2 regions of the Polaromonas sp. P3_B1 genome follow, and region 2 is predicted to be linked to the other one. Evidence: predicted binding sites of a transcription regulator. Region 2 holds the regulator's gene; the other holds the start of a gene.
What was found. Region 2 encodes NrdR, which represses ribonucleotide reductase genes. Its sites were predicted from a motif close to CACNANATNTNGTG; they were not measured.

Region 1: a site for NrdR is predicted at 3,478-3,491, ahead of AC1DXS_RS12155 (ribonucleoside-diphosphate reductase subunit alpha). Genes of this name have one in related genera too.

The regions. Positions count from the first base shown of each region.
Region 1 covers NZ_JBFUGK010000018.1:8,070-16,437, forward strand. The annotation lists gene AC1DXS_RS12140 (two-component system sensor histidine kinase NtrB) at 1-1,159, shown strand, start outside; gene AC1DXS_RS12145 (sigma-54-dependent transcriptional regulator) at 1,165-2,622, shown strand; gene ampD (1,6-anhydro-N-acetylmuramyl-L-alanine amidase AmpD) at 2,591-3,217, shown strand; gene AC1DXS_RS12155 (ribonucleoside-diphosphate reductase subunit alpha) at 3,657-6,566, shown strand; gene AC1DXS_RS12160 (ribonucleotide-diphosphate reductase subunit beta) at 6,700-7,926, shown strand; gene AC1DXS_RS12165 (hypothetical protein) at 7,961-8,095, shown strand; gene AC1DXS_RS12170 (histone H1-like DNA-binding protein) at 8,110-8,368, shown strand, end outside.
Region 2 covers NZ_JBFUGK010000026.1:35,478-44,657, reverse strand. The annotation lists gene AC1DXS_RS15850 (DUF748 domain-containing protein) at 1-2,890, opposite strand, end outside; gene AC1DXS_RS15845 (transglycosylase SLT domain-containing protein) at 3,649-4,530, shown strand; ZMP/ZTP riboswitch at 4,665-4,794, shown strand; gene glyA (serine hydroxymethyltransferase) at 4,854-6,098, shown strand; gene nrdR (transcriptional regulator NrdR) at 6,198-6,647, shown strand; gene AC1DXS_RS15830 (GspH/FimT family pseudopilin) at 6,730-7,377, shown strand; gene pilV (type IV pilus modification protein PilV) at 7,371-7,949, shown strand; gene AC1DXS_RS15820 (PilW family protein) at 7,946-8,881, shown strand; gene AC1DXS_RS15815 (pilus assembly PilX family protein) at 8,868-9,180, shown strand, end outside.

The DNA.
Region 1 (8,368 bases), on a different contig from region 2:
CAACCTGGCCCTGCGCCTGGCCCGGGAAGAACTGCTGGCCAAACGCGGCCAATCCGCCGCGCGCATGCAGACGCAGGTGAATGAACTGGTGATTGAAGCCCTGGCCGACGGTGTGCTGGTGGTCGACGTCAACGGCATCGTGCGCTCGGCCAACCCGGCTTCGCGGCGACTGCTGGCAGCCGGCGATGCGGTGCGCAGCGCCCCCTTCATCCTGGCAACGGAAGCCGCGTGGCAGCCGCTTGCCGCACTGATGCACCATACCTTCGTGGCGCAATCGCCCCAGGAAGCCGACGTCAGCCTGGACAACGGGGGCGGCCACACCCGGCGGCTGCATGTGCGCACGCGGCTGGCCGCATCGCCGGACGGCACGCATGAGAGTCTTTGCGTCATGTTCCTCGAAGACCTGCGTGAAATGGAAGCGCGTGTCCGGACCGAAAAAATGGCGGCCATGGGCCGCATGTCGGCCGCGGTGGCCCACGAAATCCGCAATCCGCTGGCCGCCATTTCGCAGGCCAACGCCCTGCTTGAGGAGGACCTGCAGGACCCAGGGCACCGCCAGCTTACCGACATGGTCAGGCAAAACGCGCAAAGGCTGGCGCGCATCGTCGATGAAGTATTGAATATTTCGCGTGCCCAGGCGCAACTGCCGTCGCCGCAAACCACCACCCTGCCGCTGGATGACACCGTCCGGAAAATCACGTCCGACTGGGCAGGGCAGACCGCAGCCTCGGGGCGCACGCGCATCGCGCCGGGCTCGGACAACGCCATCGTGGCTTTTGAGCCCGAACATTTGCGGCGCCTGATGATCAACCTGCTGGACAACGCCCTGCGCTACGCCAGCGATTCGGCCGGAGCGATCGAAGTCGCGACCCAGAGCGTGGCGCCGGGGCAGGCGCGCCTGTCCGTATGGAGCGACGGGCAACCGCTGGAGCACACCGTCCAGACCCACCTGTTTGAACCCTTCTTCTCCTCCGAAAGCCGCTCCAGCGGACTGGGCCTTTATATCTGCCGCGAGCTGTGCGAACGCTACGGCGCCATGATCGGCTACCAGCGCGTGCAGCGTGAAGGCACCGACGGCAATGAGTTCTTTGTCATGTTCCAGCCCTCCGCGCAATCGCCCAACACACCCCCACCTTCTTTTGCCACAATGCCCACTTGAGACCCATGAGCATGCAACCCCCCGCCCACCAGCAAGCCCGCATCCTCGTCATCGACGACGAACCGGACCTGTGCACCCTTTATGAGCTGACCCTGCTCAGGGAAGGTTACCGGGTGGAAGCCGCCGGCGATTTGCAGCAGGCCCGCCAGCAGCTCAGTGAAAATCGCTTTGATGCAGTCATCACCGACATGCGCCTGCCCGACGGCCTTGGCCTCGAGCTGCTGCGCGACATGGTGAGCCAGCAGCGCAGCGAGCGCTGCGTGGTGATCACGGCGCATGGCTCCGCCGAAAATGCGGTCGAGGCGCTGAAGGCCGGCGCCTTTGACTACCTCACCAAGCCGGTCGACCTCAAACAGTTCCGCAGCGTCGTGGCATCGGCCGTGCAGGGCGCCAAACATCCGGCGCCGGCCGCGGGCAAAAGCGAGCGCGCCACCTCCGACGCGGCTATCGCGCCATTGGCCTTGCCTCTGCCCGTGGCGGCCGAAGCCCCGTTGATACTCCAGAAGCTGGTCGGTGAATCGGCTGTCATGCGCGCCGTCAAGTCCCGTATCGTCAAGGTGGCCGGCAGCATGGCGCCGGTGCTGATCCAGGGCGAGTCGGGCACCGGCAAGGAATTGGTCGCGCGCGCCGTGCACGGCTGCAGCCACCGCGCAGCGGGCCCGTTTGTGGCCGTCAACTGCAGCGCCATTCCGGAGAACCTCCTGGAAGCGGAATTCTTTGGCGCGCGCAAGGGCGCCTACACCGGCTCGGCGCAAGACCGGCAGGGCTACTTTCAGGCGGCCAAAGGCGGAACCCTGTTTCTCGACGAGATCGGCGACCTGCCGCTGGCCATGCAGTCCAAGCTCCTGCGGGCCATTCAGGAGCGCACCGTGCGGCCGCTGGGCTCCGCCCAGGAAGACCCAGTGGACGTGCGCATCGTCAGCGCCACCCACAAAGACCTCGTGGCCGAGGTCCAGGCGGGCACTTTTCGCCAGGACCTGTATTACCGGCTCAACGTGATCGAAATTCAGGTGCCGGCCCTGCGCGAGCGCCGTGAGGACTTGCCGGCCCTGTGCAAAGCCTTGTTGGCCAGGATCTGCCAGGAGTCCGGCTTTCCCGTGCCCGAGTTGACGGAATCCGTGCTGGAACAATTGCGCGCCCTGCCCTTCAACGGCAACGTCCGCGAACTTGAGAATACCCTGCACCGCGCAGTGGCGCTTGGCGACGGCAGCGAGCTTCATTTCGACACGCCCACCGAAGAGCAGGTCGCCATCCCGGAAAACCTGCAGGACTACCTGGACAGGCAGGAGCGCAGCATCCTCACGAAGGTGCTGCTTGAAAACGGTTTCAACCGCACCGCGGCGGCCGCCAGGCTGGGCCTGAGCCTGCGCCAGATACGCTACCGTATTGCCCGCCTCAACATCGTGACGCCAGGCAACGAAGACCCTGCCGATGGACTTGACGCCGCCGATGATCCGCCCTGAAAGTGAGCGCGAGGGGGCCGGTGCCACGCAACCCTTATGGCGCGATGGCTGGTATCGCTATGCGCGCGCGCTGGCGTCGCCCAATTTCGGCCCGCGGCCCGAGGGTGCGCAGATCGACCTCATCGTCATTCACTCCATCAGCCTGCCGCCCGGCGAATTCGGCAACGGCAACGTGCAGCGCCTCTTCACCAACCAGCTCGATTGGGAAGCCCACGCTTACTTTCAGGGCATACGCGGCCTGCAGGTGTCGTCGCATTTCTTCATTGCCCGCTCCGGCGACCTGTGGCAGTTTGTCGGCTGCGGCAACCGGGCCTGGCACGCTGGGGAATCGAACTACCGTGGGCGCGGCAACTGCAACGACGATTCCATCGGCATTGAACTCGAAGGCCTGGAAGGCGGCGTCTTCGAAGCGCCGCAGTACGACACACTTGCCGGGCTGTGCGCCTCGTTGATCCAGGCCTATCCCATCGCCCACATCGCGGGACACGAGCACATCGCACCCGGCCGCAAACAGGACCCTGGTCCAGGTTTCGACTGGCCCTCGCTGCAAAACTCGCTCGCCTTGCCGGCTAGGTATTTTCCCGAAACCGTTTAAGCGGCATCAGCACAAAACCACACCAGTGTGGTGCGCTTTGCCTGCGGAAATTTCCCGGTATTTTTACCGCGCTAACATGGGCTTGAGCTGGCAGGGCAAACCCTTCGGCAAGGCGCGCCGCAGCGCTGCCTGGCCGTCACAGGCCTGATGGAATCAGGCTTTGCGCGAGACAGACGGCAGGAGTACGAAGGCCTTATCCGAGGGGCCTTCGGCGGAAGGAAAAAAGCCACAAAACGTAACGGTCCATAAACTCGGCGGTACACTACCTGTAGTGGCTTGTATTCCCCCAACACCCTAGGTATAGTGCCTAAGCCCTAATTCAAGATTGATGTAATTCGGGCCCCGGCGGTGAGAAATTGGTTCTTGTTTTTGAACCGCTCCCGCCAGACGGATTGCCCGCAACAACACATCAAGCCAGTCATAAAACAAAGAGGAACTCATGCAAACAGCACAACACGCAGTGCCCGCAACGCCAGCCGTTGCCGCCGGCAATCCGGCAGCCAGCGAACCCAACACCCAGCCCAATCCCCTTGCCCATTACCAGATCATCCGCCGCAACGGCGGTGTGGTGCCGTTCGAGCCCAACAAGATCGCCGTGGCCATGATGAAGGCCTTCCTGGCCGTTCACGGAACGCAGGGCGCGGCCTCGGCCAGCGTGCGCGAAACCGTTGACGGCCTGACCCAGGCGGTCATTCGCGCCCTGATGCGCTCGCGCCCAGGCGGCGGCACCTTTCATATAGAAGACGTGCAGGACCAGGTCGAGCTCGGCCTGATGCGCGGCGGCCACCACGAGATCGCCCGCGCCTATGTGCTGTACCGCGAAAAGCGCACTCAGGAGCGCGCACGCCAGCCGCAAAGCACCGCCCCGGCGGTTCCCCTGATCCACGTGACCGACCGCGGCAACCGCGTCGCGTTGGACGTCGGCAATCTGCAGGCCCTGATTGAAGCGTCTTGCGCCAACCTGGGTGCCGACGTCAAACCCGACCCCATCGTTGCGGAAACCATGCGCAACCTGTACGACGGCGTTCCCATCGACGAGGTCTACAAGGCCTCCATCCTGGCGGCGCGCACGCTGATTGAAAAAGACCCCGACTACACCTACGCCACCGCGCGCCTGCTGATGCACACCATCCGCCGCGAAGTGCTGGGCGAGGAAGTCACTCAGGCCGACATGGCCGTGCGCTATGCCGAATATTTCCCGCAATTCATCGCCAAGGGTGTGCAGAACGAGCTGCTGGACGAGAAGCTGCAGCAGTTCGACCTGGCCCGCCTGGGCGCCGCACTCAAGCCCGAGCGCGACCTGAAGTTTGACTACCTCGGCCTGCAGACCCTTTTTGACCGCTACTTCCTGCACGTGCGCAAGCAGCGCATCGAGTTGCCCCAGGCTTTCTTCATGCGCGTGGCGATGGGCCTGTCGCTCAACGAGATCAACCGCGAAGAGCGCGCCATCGAGTTCTACGAAATCCTCTCGTCCTTTGACTTCATGTCGAGCACGCCGACCCTGTTCAACGCCGGCACCCTGCGCTCCCAGCTGTCGTCCTGCTACCTGACCACGGTCGCCGACGACCTGGGCGGCATCTACGACGCCATCAAGGAAAACGCGCTGCTGTCCAAATTCGCCGGCGGCCTGGGCAATGACTGGACGCCCGTGCGCGCCCTGGGCGCCCACATCAAGGGCACCAACGGCGAATCGCAAGGCGTCGTTCCCTTCCTCAAAGTCGTCAACGACACCGCTGTTGCCGTCAACCAGGGCGGCAAGCGCAAGGGCGCCGTCTGCGCCTACCTGGAAACCTGGCACCTGGATATTGAAGAGTTCCTGGAACTGCGCAAGAACACCGGCGACGACCGCCGCCGCACGCACGACATGAACACCGCCAACTGGATTCCCGACCTCTTCATGCGCCGCGTGATGGAAAAGGGAAGCTGGACCCTGTTCTCGCCGTCCGACACGCCCGACCTGCACGACAAGTTCGGCAAAGACTTCGAGAAAATCTACACCGCCTACGAAGCCAAGGCCGAGCGCGGCGAGATCAAGCCGTCCCGCAAGGTGCAGGCCACCGACATGTGGCGCAAGATGCTGTCCATGCTGTTTGAAACCGGCCATCCCTGGATCACCTTCAAGGACGCCTGCAACGTGCGCTCGCCGCAGCAGCACGCCGGTGTCGTGCACTCGTCCAACCTGTGCACCGAGATCACGCTCAACACCAGCGACACCGAAACCGCCGTCTGCAACCTCGGCTCCGTCAACCTGGTCCAGCACCTGAAGGACGGCGCGGTCGACCACGAGAAGCTCAAGAAGACCATCACCACGGCCATGCGCATGCTGGACAACGTGATCGATATCAACTACTACGCCGTCAAGAAGGCCCGCGACTCCAACATGCGCCACCGCCCGGTGGGCCTGGGCATCATGGGCTTCCAGGACTGCCTGTATGAGCTGCGCGTGCCTTACGCCTCCCAGGAAGCCGTCGAGTTCGCCGACAAGTCCATGGAAGCCGTCTGCTACCACGCCTACTGGGCCTCCACCGAGCTGGCCAGGGAACGCGGCAAGTACGCCACTTACAAGGGCTCGCTCTGGGACAAGGGCGTGCTGCCCCTGGACACGCTGGACATGCTGGCCGAGCAGCGCGGCGGCTATGTCGAAATCGACCGTTCCGCCACGCTGGACTGGGACGCACTGCGCAAAAAGATCGCCAAGGACGGCATGCGCAACTCCAACTGCGTCGCCATCGCCCCGACCGCCACCATCTCCAACATCATCGGCGTGGACGCCTGCATCGAGCCCTGCTTCGGCAACCTCTCGGTCAAGTCCAACCTGTCCGGCGAATTCACCGTCATCAACCACTACCTGGTGCGCGACCTCAAGCGCCTGAACCTGTGGGACGACGTCATGGTGGTGGACCTGAAGCACTTTGACGGATCGCTGCGCCCCATCGACCGCGTGCCCCAGGACGTCAAGGCGCTGTACGCCACGGCGTTTGAAATCGAAACCTCCTGGATCGTCGAAGCGGCGGCGCGCCGCCAGAAGTGGATAGACCAGGCGCAGTCGCTCAATATCTATATGGCGGGCGCCTCGGGCAAGAAGCTGGACGACACCTACAAGCTGGCCTGGCTGCGCGGCCTCAAGACCACTTACTACCTGCGCACCCAGAGCGCGACGCACGCAGAGAAATCGACCGTGACCGCAGGCAAGATGAACTCGGTGTCATCCGGCTCGGCACCCGCGAGCAGCGGCATGAGCGCGCTCGAAGCCGCGGCTGCCGCGGCGCAGGCGCAGATGAATGCGACGCCCGCAACCGACATCAAGTTCTGCGCGATCGATGACCCGGGATGCGAGGCCTGCCAATAAAAAAACACCGGATCGTGCGGCCGGCGCGTCGCACGATTCGATGTATATGAGCAACACAATTTTGTAGCGATGTGAATGAACACTTTTCATTTTGTATCGCTGCTTTCATAATCCCACAGTATTGGAAACCTCTATGTTGACCTGGGACGAAGAAGTCAAACCATCGTTGCAAACACCTCAGAACAGCGGCTCTCCCGAAAGCCGCTCGATGGAACTTCCGCCTCTTTCTTTTAACGCCGCCGAGCAACCCCAGGCGCAAGTGCGCATGCTCAACGACGGCGCCTTTGCACCTGCGCAAACTGCGGCCCCTTCGGCGCCTGTCTCCGCCGAACCCGCCAAGGCGCAGCGCGTCAAAGCCTCCGACAAGCGCATCATCAACGGCCAGACCGACGTCAACCAGCTGGTGCCCTTCAAATACAAATGGGCCTGGGAAAAATACCTTGCCACCTGTGCCAACCACTGGATGCCGCAGGAAGTGAACATGACGCGCGACATCGCGCTCTGGAAAGACCCGAACGGCCTGACCGAAGACGAACGCCGCCTGGTCAAGCGCAACCTGGGTTTCTTCGTGACCGCCGACTCGCTGGCCGCCAACAACATCGTGCTGGGCACCTACCGCCACATCACGGCGCCCGAGTGCCGCCAGTTCCTGCTGCGCCAGGCTTTCGAGGAAGCCATCCACACCCATGCCTACCAGTACATCACTGAATCGCTGGGCCTGGACGAAGCCGAAATATTCAACGCCTACAACGAAGTCCAGTCCATCAAGGACAAGGACCAGTTCCTGATCCCGTTCATTGAAGCCATCTCCAACCCGCACTTCAAGACCGGCACGCCTGAAGCCGACCAGACCCTGCTCAAGTCGCTGATCGTGTTCGCCTGCCTGATGGAAGGCCTGTTCTTTTATGTCGGCTTCACGCAGATTCTTGCCCTGGGCCGCCAGAACAAGATGACCGGCGCCGCTGAGCAGTACCAGTACATCCTGCGCGACGAGTCCATGCACTGCAACTTCGGCATCGACCTGATCAACCAGCTCAAGCTGGAGAACCCTCACCTCTGGACCGCGGAGTTCAAGGCAGAGATCAAGGCCCTGTTCCTGAAAGCCGTCGAACTGGAGTACCGCTACGCCGAAGACACCATGCCGCGCGGCGTGCTCGGCCTGAACGCCTCCATGTTCAAAGGCTACCTCCGCTATATTGCCAATCGCCGCGCCACGCAGATCGGACTTGAAACTCTCTTCCCCAACGAGGAGAATCCATTCCCGTGGATGAGCGAAATGATCGACCTGAAAAAAGAGCGCAACTTCTTTGAAACCCGCGTGATCGAGTACCAGTCCGGTGGTGCCCTGTCCTGGGATTGATTGAAAACGCCCAACAATGATTTCTAGAATTGCAATGACCAACGACAGCACCGCAGAGTGCGCGCTGGGCTTTGCTCCTGTGTTCGCGGCGCTGGGACCGGTTTATCCGGGGCCCAACGCCGTGAATCGCTTTACGTACTCCAACCGTGAAGTGCTCTTTGCAACGTGATCAAGGAGAAAACTATGGCAACTGCGAAAAAAACTGCGGCTAAAAAAGCTGCTCCGAAGAAGGCTCCTGCTAAAAAGGCAGCAGCTAAGAAGGCTCCTGCTAAAAAAGTAGCAGCGAAAAAAGCTCCGGCTAAAAAAGCTCCAGCGAAAAAAGTAGCGGCCAAGAAGCCAGCTGCGAAAAAATCGCCAGCGAAAAAGCCAGCAGCCAAGAAGGTAGCGGCCAAGAAGCCAGCAGCGAAAAAAGCTGCAGCCAAAAAGCCAGCAGCCAAGAAGG
Region 2 (9,180 bases):
CCGACGAAAAGGCGCTGAGCTTGCCGGTCAGGTCGCTGAGGTCGGCCGAATAATTTGGTTTCACGAAGCGGTCCGAGAACAGCACCTTGCCGTTGATCAGGCTGATGGGGCCGAAGTTCACGATGGGCGGCGGGTTTGCCGGAGCCACGGCGCCTTTGGCATCGGCGACCGTCGTTTTGGGTGGCGCTGCGGCTGCGGATGCCGGCGTCGAAGCTGCGACGGCCGCCTCCGCGGCTCCCGCAGGGGTGCTGGATTTGACGAGGTCCTGCAAATTGATGCGGCCGTCGGGCATGACGATCAAACGCGCAAAAAAATCGGTCAGCACGGTTTCCTTGACCTCCACGCGCGTGGCCTTGGCCGGATCCAGCGCCACATGAAAGCCGCGCAGGTTCAGCGCTTTCCAGGCGAGCAGGTCTTCGCTGGGCGCCAGTGTGTTGGCGCGCAGCTCTTCGAGTGAGACATCGCCCGTGACCTGCGCCTGCGGCCCGCCCGGCGTCTGGCGGTACGCCACCCTCCCCTTGAAGCTGGCATCGGCACGCAGCAGCTCAATATTGAGGGTGTCGGCGAAATAAGGCTCAAAGGCCTGCACCGGCAGCCGGTCGACCAACAGGCGGCCCTGGGCCTGAAGCGGCGCCAGGCCGATGCTGCCGTTGAAATCGACCTTGCCGGGCTCGAAGCGGCCGGCGGCCAGGCGCAGGGAGGCGGTCAGCGGCATGGGTTTGGCGGCCTGGGCCCGGGATGCGGGCCTGTCGTCCAGCAGCAGCCCGCCGAGCTGGGCTTTGGCCCCGGTAACCTCGAAAGCCACCGGCTTGGCCCCGGCCTTGTCGGAAAACGACATCGTGCCCCCTTCAAGCTGCACATCCTGGATGGCCACGGCCCAGGAAGGCGCGGCCGCCCGGGTGGCCGCATCGGCGGTTGGCGGTGCTGGCGGCGCAGCGCTGGCGCCGGGCCTGGCCATCCAGCGCTCGTACATCCAGTGCTTGTCGCTGTCACGGTCCACCAGGGCCTTCGGCTGCGTCAGCAGAAGCTTGGCAGCCTTGAAGTTCTGGCCGGCCATATCGATGTCCACCTGCGCCAGGTCCACGCGCTTGACCGACACCAGCGAGACCTTGCCTTGGGCCAGTTGCACCTCACTTAGCGCGAGCTGCGGCGCGCTGAGTCGCAGCACTTGCGGCTTGTCGCCGCTGGCCGCCTGCCAGTTCACGCCCAGTTCGGCGTCAAGCTGGCCGCCCAGTGCCGGCAGCAGGAACTGACCCACGTATTTGGCGGCCATGCCCAGCGGCCAGGCCGCCACCTTGGCCGTGAGCTGAGCGGCCTGGTCGGTGGCGCTGCCCTGGAAAGTCAGCAGAGCGGGAGCGGCCGGAGCCTGCACGGCTGCCGGCTTGCTGCCCGCCTTGGTACTGGCCTTGGTGGGCGGAGGCACAGGAGCCGCAGGTGGCTCAAAGCCCACCGAGCCGTCAAATTGCAGCGGTGCGCTGGCCGAGAAAGGCATGGCGATGGCCGTGGCATTGAGTTGCAGGCCGCTGAGGCGGATATCGGCGGGCGAAGCCAGGGTTTCGTCCAGCCAGTTCACGCTGCCCGCGCGCACCGCTACCCGGGCGACCTGAACCCTCCAGGGTGTGGGCGCCGTCCCTTTGGCCGCCGCGGCCGGCTTGGCGGGATCCGGCATGCCTGCTTCATTTTTTGCAGCAGGTGTGGCAGCAGGCGGAAGCAAATTGAGGTGCCCCGTCCGGTCGCGGACGATGGACAGCGCTGGCGCGGTCAGTTCGACCGCCGCGAGCTTGACGAACTGCTCCAGGGGCCGCACATCGGCCATGTTGACCTGCAGTCGCTCAAATGCGAGCACATCGGGACGGGCCGCAGGGGGCAGCTCACCACCCGCGCCGCCGCGCTTTCCGGCCGGCTTGCGGCCGGCGGCCTGGGCGGGGGCAGCCATCGCCGCCTGGCCTACCGCCTGCACGCGGACATTCTCCGCCGTCACCGTGCCGGAGATCCGCACCTGCGTGGCCGGCGTCTGCTCAAACGCCACCTTGGCATCGGCATGCAGCACGGCGCTTTGCAATTTGTAGGGCAGGCTCGCTGGCCAGTAGGCCAGGTAGGGGTTCAGGTCGAAGCCGCGCAGCGTCAGGGTGGCGTCGGTCTTGTGGGTCTGGGCAAAGGGCGTGCCCTCGGCGGCGGTGTCGAAACTGCTGCCGTTGAGCTTGAAAGCCAGGTGCGGCGCAGTCTTGATTTCCCGCTGGGATTTGAGGTTGCTCAGGAAAGGTACGGAGAGGTTCAGATCCCTCAACTCATGGGTCTTGCCGACGGACTGGTCGGCAAAGTCAACGCGCCCGCCACTCACCTCGATGTTGTAGACCGCAAAACGCGGCGGATCGCCGGCCGGCTGGTCAGCGGGCGCCTTCAGGCGCGCCAGGATGTCGTCGATGTCATAGCGGCCCTCACCCTGGTGAGCCAGAAAGGCCACGGGTTCGTCGACCTGCACAGCGTCGGCTACCGGCGCCAGCCGCAACAGGGACTCGAGTTCCGCATCTATATATATGCGCTTGACGGTCAGCTGGGGGCTTGCCCGGGGGGCGCCGGCACCGCCCGCTTTGGCGATGGCCAGGTCGTGCAAGGTGAGTTCCAGCGACCAGGGCTTGAAATCGACCGCGCCCACCGTGACCTGCCGGCCGAGTTTTTCAGAGGCAATTTTCTCGATTTGCGACTTCAGGACGACCGGCACGGCCGTATAGGCCAGCGCCCAGACCAGTAACAGGGAGCCCAGCGCCCACGCGGCGCGCCGCCGCCACAAGGGTGAGCGGGCCACACCCGCAGCCCGCGCCGGCAGGGCTTTTGCTGTGTTTCGCCATTCAATTTCGCGCCATTTGTTCTTCAAATCATCGATTGCCATAGCCGCCGAGTTTTTAACGCGGGCGCCAATCGGTCAATGATTTATTTGAAAAAGACGGTCACCCCAAAGGGCAATGTCCAAAAGAAAAACCCCGGGCAGTTGAACCGACCGGGGTTGACGGCGGGCATTTATGCTCAAGCCGTCGGGTTTCCGCAAAAGAGAGATGAATCGTCTCCAGTGCGATGAAAGCAAGTGATTGCTTCCAGATTTTCCGGGGTTGGCTACCCGGTTGGATGCGTGAATGAACACGCAACTGCAGGTTAAACCTCGGTAGCCCGAGATGCAAGACCATCTTTTCAATCACATGGACCGGTGTGATTGGCACTGCCTTCAGCATGTGCTTGAGCATCTGAAATCGCCTCTTCAGTCCCACATCGAACATCGAAAACGGCCTACAGCCGGACCCGCGATCCGCCGATCCGGTATTTTTCACAGCGAATTTAACTTAGAGCTTGATCTCAAAAAGAGGCCGTAACTACCTTGATTCAGGCGGATTCCGCCCAGAATCAAGGTTTTTATTTGCTTATTTAATATAAGAAACATGTTTATTATTATTGACAGGTTATTTAACGACCCCCTAGAATCCCGCCAGTCCCACAGAAACCTAGGGACAACCCGAATCTCCGCTGCCCCCTTCATCAAAGAAGACGGCAACGTCAAACAGGGGTCAACACCCACAAGGCTTGCCTTGGTTTGATGGCGACCCAATCAAAGCCTGCTTGGCCCCCAAAGGGCCTGCAAGCGTAGAAAGGAGTGCTATGACAGCGCTAGGACAATTCGGCCTTGAGGCGCACTTGAAAAGTGTACGCAGCAGTGTTTTAACCATTGCTGATGACATCGCCCAGGGCTTTTTCGAGATCACCCACAACAGCTTCGCCCTTCTGGGCCTGGCGGTCGTGTTCGCCGTGATCACTCTGACGGCCCGGCCCGACTTGCGCCAGGCCGGTGAATTCAAGCTCATGACCTGGCTGCAGCAGCGCCAGGAAGCGGCCATCGGTTTTACCGAGCCAGCCGCCATCGAACGGGCCACGGCCTCCAACCCCAAGGATCTGCCGGCCCAGCAGGCGGCGGTGGCATACTGGCTCAGCAAAAAGTACGGCGTGGCGCCTGAGCCATTGAGCGTGCTGGTGGCCGAAGCCTTCGACATCGGCCAGAAGGCCAAGCTCGACCCGACCTTGATCCTGGCCATCATGGCCATTGAGTCCGGCTTCAACCCCTTCGCGCAAAGCCCGGTGGGCGCCCAGGGCCTGATGCAGGTCATGACCAAGGTGCACCACGACAAGTACGACAATTTCGGCGGCAAGCTGGCGGCCTTTGACCCGGTGACCAACCTGCGCGTCGGCGTCAAGGTGCTGCAGGAATGCATCGCCCGCGCCGGATCCGTCGAAGGCGGCCTCAAATACTACGTGGGCGCCGCCAACATGGAAGACGACGGCGGTTACGCCAGCAAGGTGATGGGCGAACACGCCCGGCTGCTGGCCGTCGTGGCATCCGCATCCAAGCGCGGCAAGCCCTCGCCTTTCTTTGCCGAGCCTGACGGCAGCTCGCGCCCGGTTCCCGCCTCCCTGCCCGGCAAGTCCGACGCGCCGGCCTCCGAAGGCAAGACGCCTGAGAAGGTGGCGCTGCTGAGCCAGTCCTGATCCCCGCCGGGGCGCGGCCTGACAGTCCGCCTACCGTAGCGCAAAGCCGGCCGTGTCAAGCGCCCGGCTTTTTGCTTTCCGGGCCACGGGCATGGGACGATGCGCCGCGAGTTTTACGCGCCCTCAGTTACACTAGCCGGGTGCGCGACTGGCGATAGGCTCAAGGTTTTCGCAACCTTTGAAGCTGACGTGGGACACCACTGGGAAGCGCACCGCTGACAGCCGTTGGGCCTCAGCGTTCAGCCGTTCGCCTGGGCAGCCCTTGTTTCATTGAGAGTACCTCTCTCATATGAATAGCAGGGACCACGTCTTTAAGGACTGCCATGTACCACCGCAACATCCTGGTCGAACAGACCGACCCCGAAATCTTCGCCGCCATCCAGGCTGAAAACGCCCGGCAAGAGCAGCACATCGAGCTGATCGCCAGCGAAAACTACGCCTCGCCCGCCGTCATGGCCGCGCAGGGCTCGCAGCTCACCAACAAATACGCCGAAGGTTATCCCGGCCGCCGCTACTACGGCGGCTGCGAACACGTGGACGTGGCCGAGCAGCTCGCCATCGACCGCGTCAAAACCATCTTCGGCGCCGAAGCGGCCAACGTGCAGGCGCATTGCGGCGCATCGGCCAACGAAGCCGTGTTCCTGGCCTTCCTCAAGCCCGGCGACACCATCATGGGCATGAGCCTGGCCGAAGGCGGCCACCTGACACACGGCATGGCGCTCAACATGAGCGGCAAATGGTTCAACGTCGTCTCCTACGGCCTGAACGACAAGGAAGAAATCGACTACGACGCCATGGAGCGCAAGGCCCACGAGACCAAGCCCAAGCTGATCATCGCGGGCGCCTCGGCCTACAGCCTGCGCATCGACTTCGAACGCTTCGCCAAGGTGGCCAAGGCCGTCGGCGCCATCTTCATGGTCGACATCGCCCACTACGCAGGCCTGGTGGCCGCAGGCGTCTATCCCAACCCGGTGCCGCATGCCGACATCGTCACCTCGACCACGCACAAGAGCCTGCGCGGGCCGCGCGGCGGCATCATCCTGATGAAGGCCGAGCACGAAAAAGCCATCAACAGCGCGATCTTCCCCGGCCTGCAGGGCGGCCCGCTGATGCACGTGATCGCGGCCAAGGCAGTGGCCTTCAAGGAAGCCATGACACCCGAGTTCAAGGCCTACCAGCAGCAGGTCGTGAAGAACGCGCAGATCGTCGCCGACACCCTGACGCAGCGCGGCCTGCGCATCGTCAGCGGCCGCACCGAAAGCCACGTGATGCTGGTCGACCTGCGCGCCAAAGGCATCACCGGCAAGGAAGCCGAAGCCGTGCTGGGCAGCGCCCACATGACGATCAACAAGAACGCCATCCCGAACGATCCGGAAAAACCGATGGTCACCAGCGGCGTGCGCATCGGCACCCCGGCCATGACCACCCGCGGCTTCAAGGATGAGGAAGCCCGCGCCACCGCCAACCTGATCGCCGATGTGCTCGACAATCCGCGCGACGCGGCCACCCTGGAAGCGGTCCGCGCCAAGGTTCACGCCTTGACGAGCCGCTTCCCGGTCTATCGCTGATCGCGATGGGCGGCGCAGGCACTATAATTTTGATAGCATCCTGCGCCGCTCTCCTTGGGCTAAGGACAGATTGATCTTTTTAAATCCAGGTCAACACCCATGAAATGTCCCTTCTGCGGCCATCTCGAGACCCAGGTTGTGGAAACCCGGGTGGCCGAGGATGCCGACTTCATACGCCGCCGCCGCCAGTGCGGCGCGTGTGAAAAGCGCTTTACCACCTACGAGCGGCCGGACGTCACCTTCCCGTCCATCGTCAAGAAGGACGGCCGGCGCATCGAGTACAAGCGCAGCAAGATTCTGGGCTCCATGAACCTGGCACTGCGCAAGCGTCCGGTCAGCACTGAACAGATCGACTCCGCCATAGAGCGCATAGAAGAAAAACTGCTGAGCCTGGGCGTGCGCGAGGTCGCCTCCAACCGCCTCGGCGAGCTGGTGATGCGCGAACTGAAAAAGCTCGACAAGGTGGCCTATGTGCGCTTTGCCAGCGTCTACCGCAGCTTTGAGGATATTGACGAGTTCAAGACCCTGGTCGATGAGGTCAGGCGCTAGACGCGCTGACCGTTCGTCACACGAGCTTGACCGGACGTCGAATACCGGAGGCGGGACCGCCGGGCCATGCTCACAATTGCGCATGTCCGAAAATCTATCGATCACCGGCCCTGCCGATCTGCGCTGCCCATCGGCCTCCCCGGCCGTGCGGCGGCTCCAGCATGGATTCACATTGATTGAGGTGATGGTCGTGGTGGCCATCATCGGAATTCTTGCGGTTCTCGCGGCGCCCTCCTTCCTGGGCCTGCTCGCCAACGCGTCCGTCACCCGGGCCACCAACGGGTTCATCTCGGATACGCGCTACGCCCGCGGCGAAGCCATGCGGCGCGGAAAAAGCGTCACAATCTGCCGGACCGTCGATTCGACCGCGGCGAGCCCCGCATGCTCGACCGGCAGCGGAACGGCCGTTGGCGGATGGATGCAGGGATGGGTGGTATTCCTTGACAGCAATGGCAACGGTACTTTCGACGCCGCGACCGACATCGTGTTGCGCGCGCAGGAGCCCGTGGCCGGCATCACGGATTTTTTCGCCGTCGCCGTCTCCACACCCACGGCCGTGACCACCGGCAACGCCATCATCTATGACGCCACCGGCCGCGCCATCGGCCAGTCAGGCCGGTGGCTGGTGCACGCCTCGGGCTCATTCGCCACCAATGCTTACTACACCCGCACCTTGTGCATGAACTCGGTGGGTCGGGTCAAGGTCCAGACGGGGGACGTCGTATGCTAGGCCTCACCAGAAAACCTTCTCCTTCGCGCAAGGGACAGCGAGGTTCATCGCTGCTGGAGGTGCTCATTTCGGTACTGCTCATGTCCTTTGGCATGTTGGCCCTCGCCGGCATGCAGGCCTATTCGGTCGCAGCGCAGAAAAACGCGGCCAATCGCGCCATCGCCGCTGCACTGGCCAACGAGCTGGCGGAAGTGATCCGGCTCAATCCGACCGGCCTCTCCGGCGGTAACTACGACGTGGCGATGATGACCACCGGCAACCCGCCGGCCCTGGCACCCTGCGCCTTCCCCAATTGCAACACCCCCGCGAAACTGGCTGCCGCGGACCTCACGACCTTCCAGAGCAGGGTCCGCGCGCTGTTGCCTCTGGGCGGGGTTGAGATAACCCGTCCCGGCGCAAGCGCCACACAGGCGAACATCTGGATCCTCTGGGAGGAAGCCAGCGTGATGAACAACACGCGCCAGGTCAGCGGGGTGGATCAATCAGCTGAGCTGAGTTCCGATAACTGCTCGGCCACCGCCAAAGCCCTGGCCACAACGCCGCGCTGCTTTTACATGAAGGTGCAGCTATGACTTCATTCGCAAAAAGCCGCCACCAGCAGCGGCCTCGCATTTGCGCATCGGGATCTTCGGGAAGGCAGCAGTCAGGCTTTACGCTGATTGAACTGTTGATCTCCATGACCTTGGGCATGGTGATCATAGGTGCGCTCGTGGTGATGTACCTCTCCGGCAGCACAGCCACCCGCAATGCACAGGCACAGGGCCAGATGAACGAGGACGCCCAGATGGCGCTCGGTGTTTTCACGCAGGAACTGCGGCAGGCGGGATACAACCCCACGCGGACCGGCGGCGTCAAGAACGACCTGGGCCAAGCCGGCTGGAACCTGTATGCCTGCAACACGGGTTTTACGGATGCAACCGTCCCCAACATCAGCGCACTGACCTGCGCGGGAAGCGGCGGTTTTGCCCTGGCCGTAGCCTACGAGGGAGACCTCAACACCGGCAAAAACACCAGCGGCGGCTTGCCGATGGACTGCATAGGCAACGGGGTGGGGGTCGCAGGTGCGGCTTTCTACACGATGCAGTCGCGCATTTCCATCACCAACAACACCTTGACCTGCCGCGGAAGCGGGAACCTGGCGCAATCGCAGGTGCTCGCCGAGAACATCGAAAGCGCAACGGTGAACTTCGCGGTTGCAGAGCCCGCGGTCCCCAATAGCCAGAATGTGCGCGGCTACCTGAGCGCCTCCGGCATCATCAACCCGACGGATGCGGGCCTCACGGCGCTGCCCATGCTGGATCGCTGGAACAAGGTGGTCGCGGCGCAGGTCTGCGTGGTGGTCGTGAGCGAAAACGTCGTGCTGAAGGACATGGGCTCAGGCACAAACCCAAGCTATCAGGACTGCGCCGATGCCGATATCGATATCACCGACGGCAAGCTGCGCCGCGCCTATCGCACCACGGTGCTGCTGCGCAACCACGGAGTAGGTTATGTCAATCCCTGAACGAAGCCAACCGGCGAAAATGCACGGCCAGCAGGGCGTCGTGCTGATTGTGGCCCTCATCATGCTGATGATCCTGTCGATCCTGGCCAGCATCTCGATTCGTGGGGCCTCCTCGACCGAACAGGTGGCCAACCAGAGCCGCCAGCAGGCCCTGGCGCGGCAGACGGCGGAAACCGCCTTGCGCTTCTGCGAGCAGCAGGTGCAGCTCTACGCCTCCAACCCGGCCACCGGCTTTGCGCCTGAGGCTGCCCCCGTTGGCGCCGGAACACCGTACTCGTGGGCAACCATGGCAAATTGGG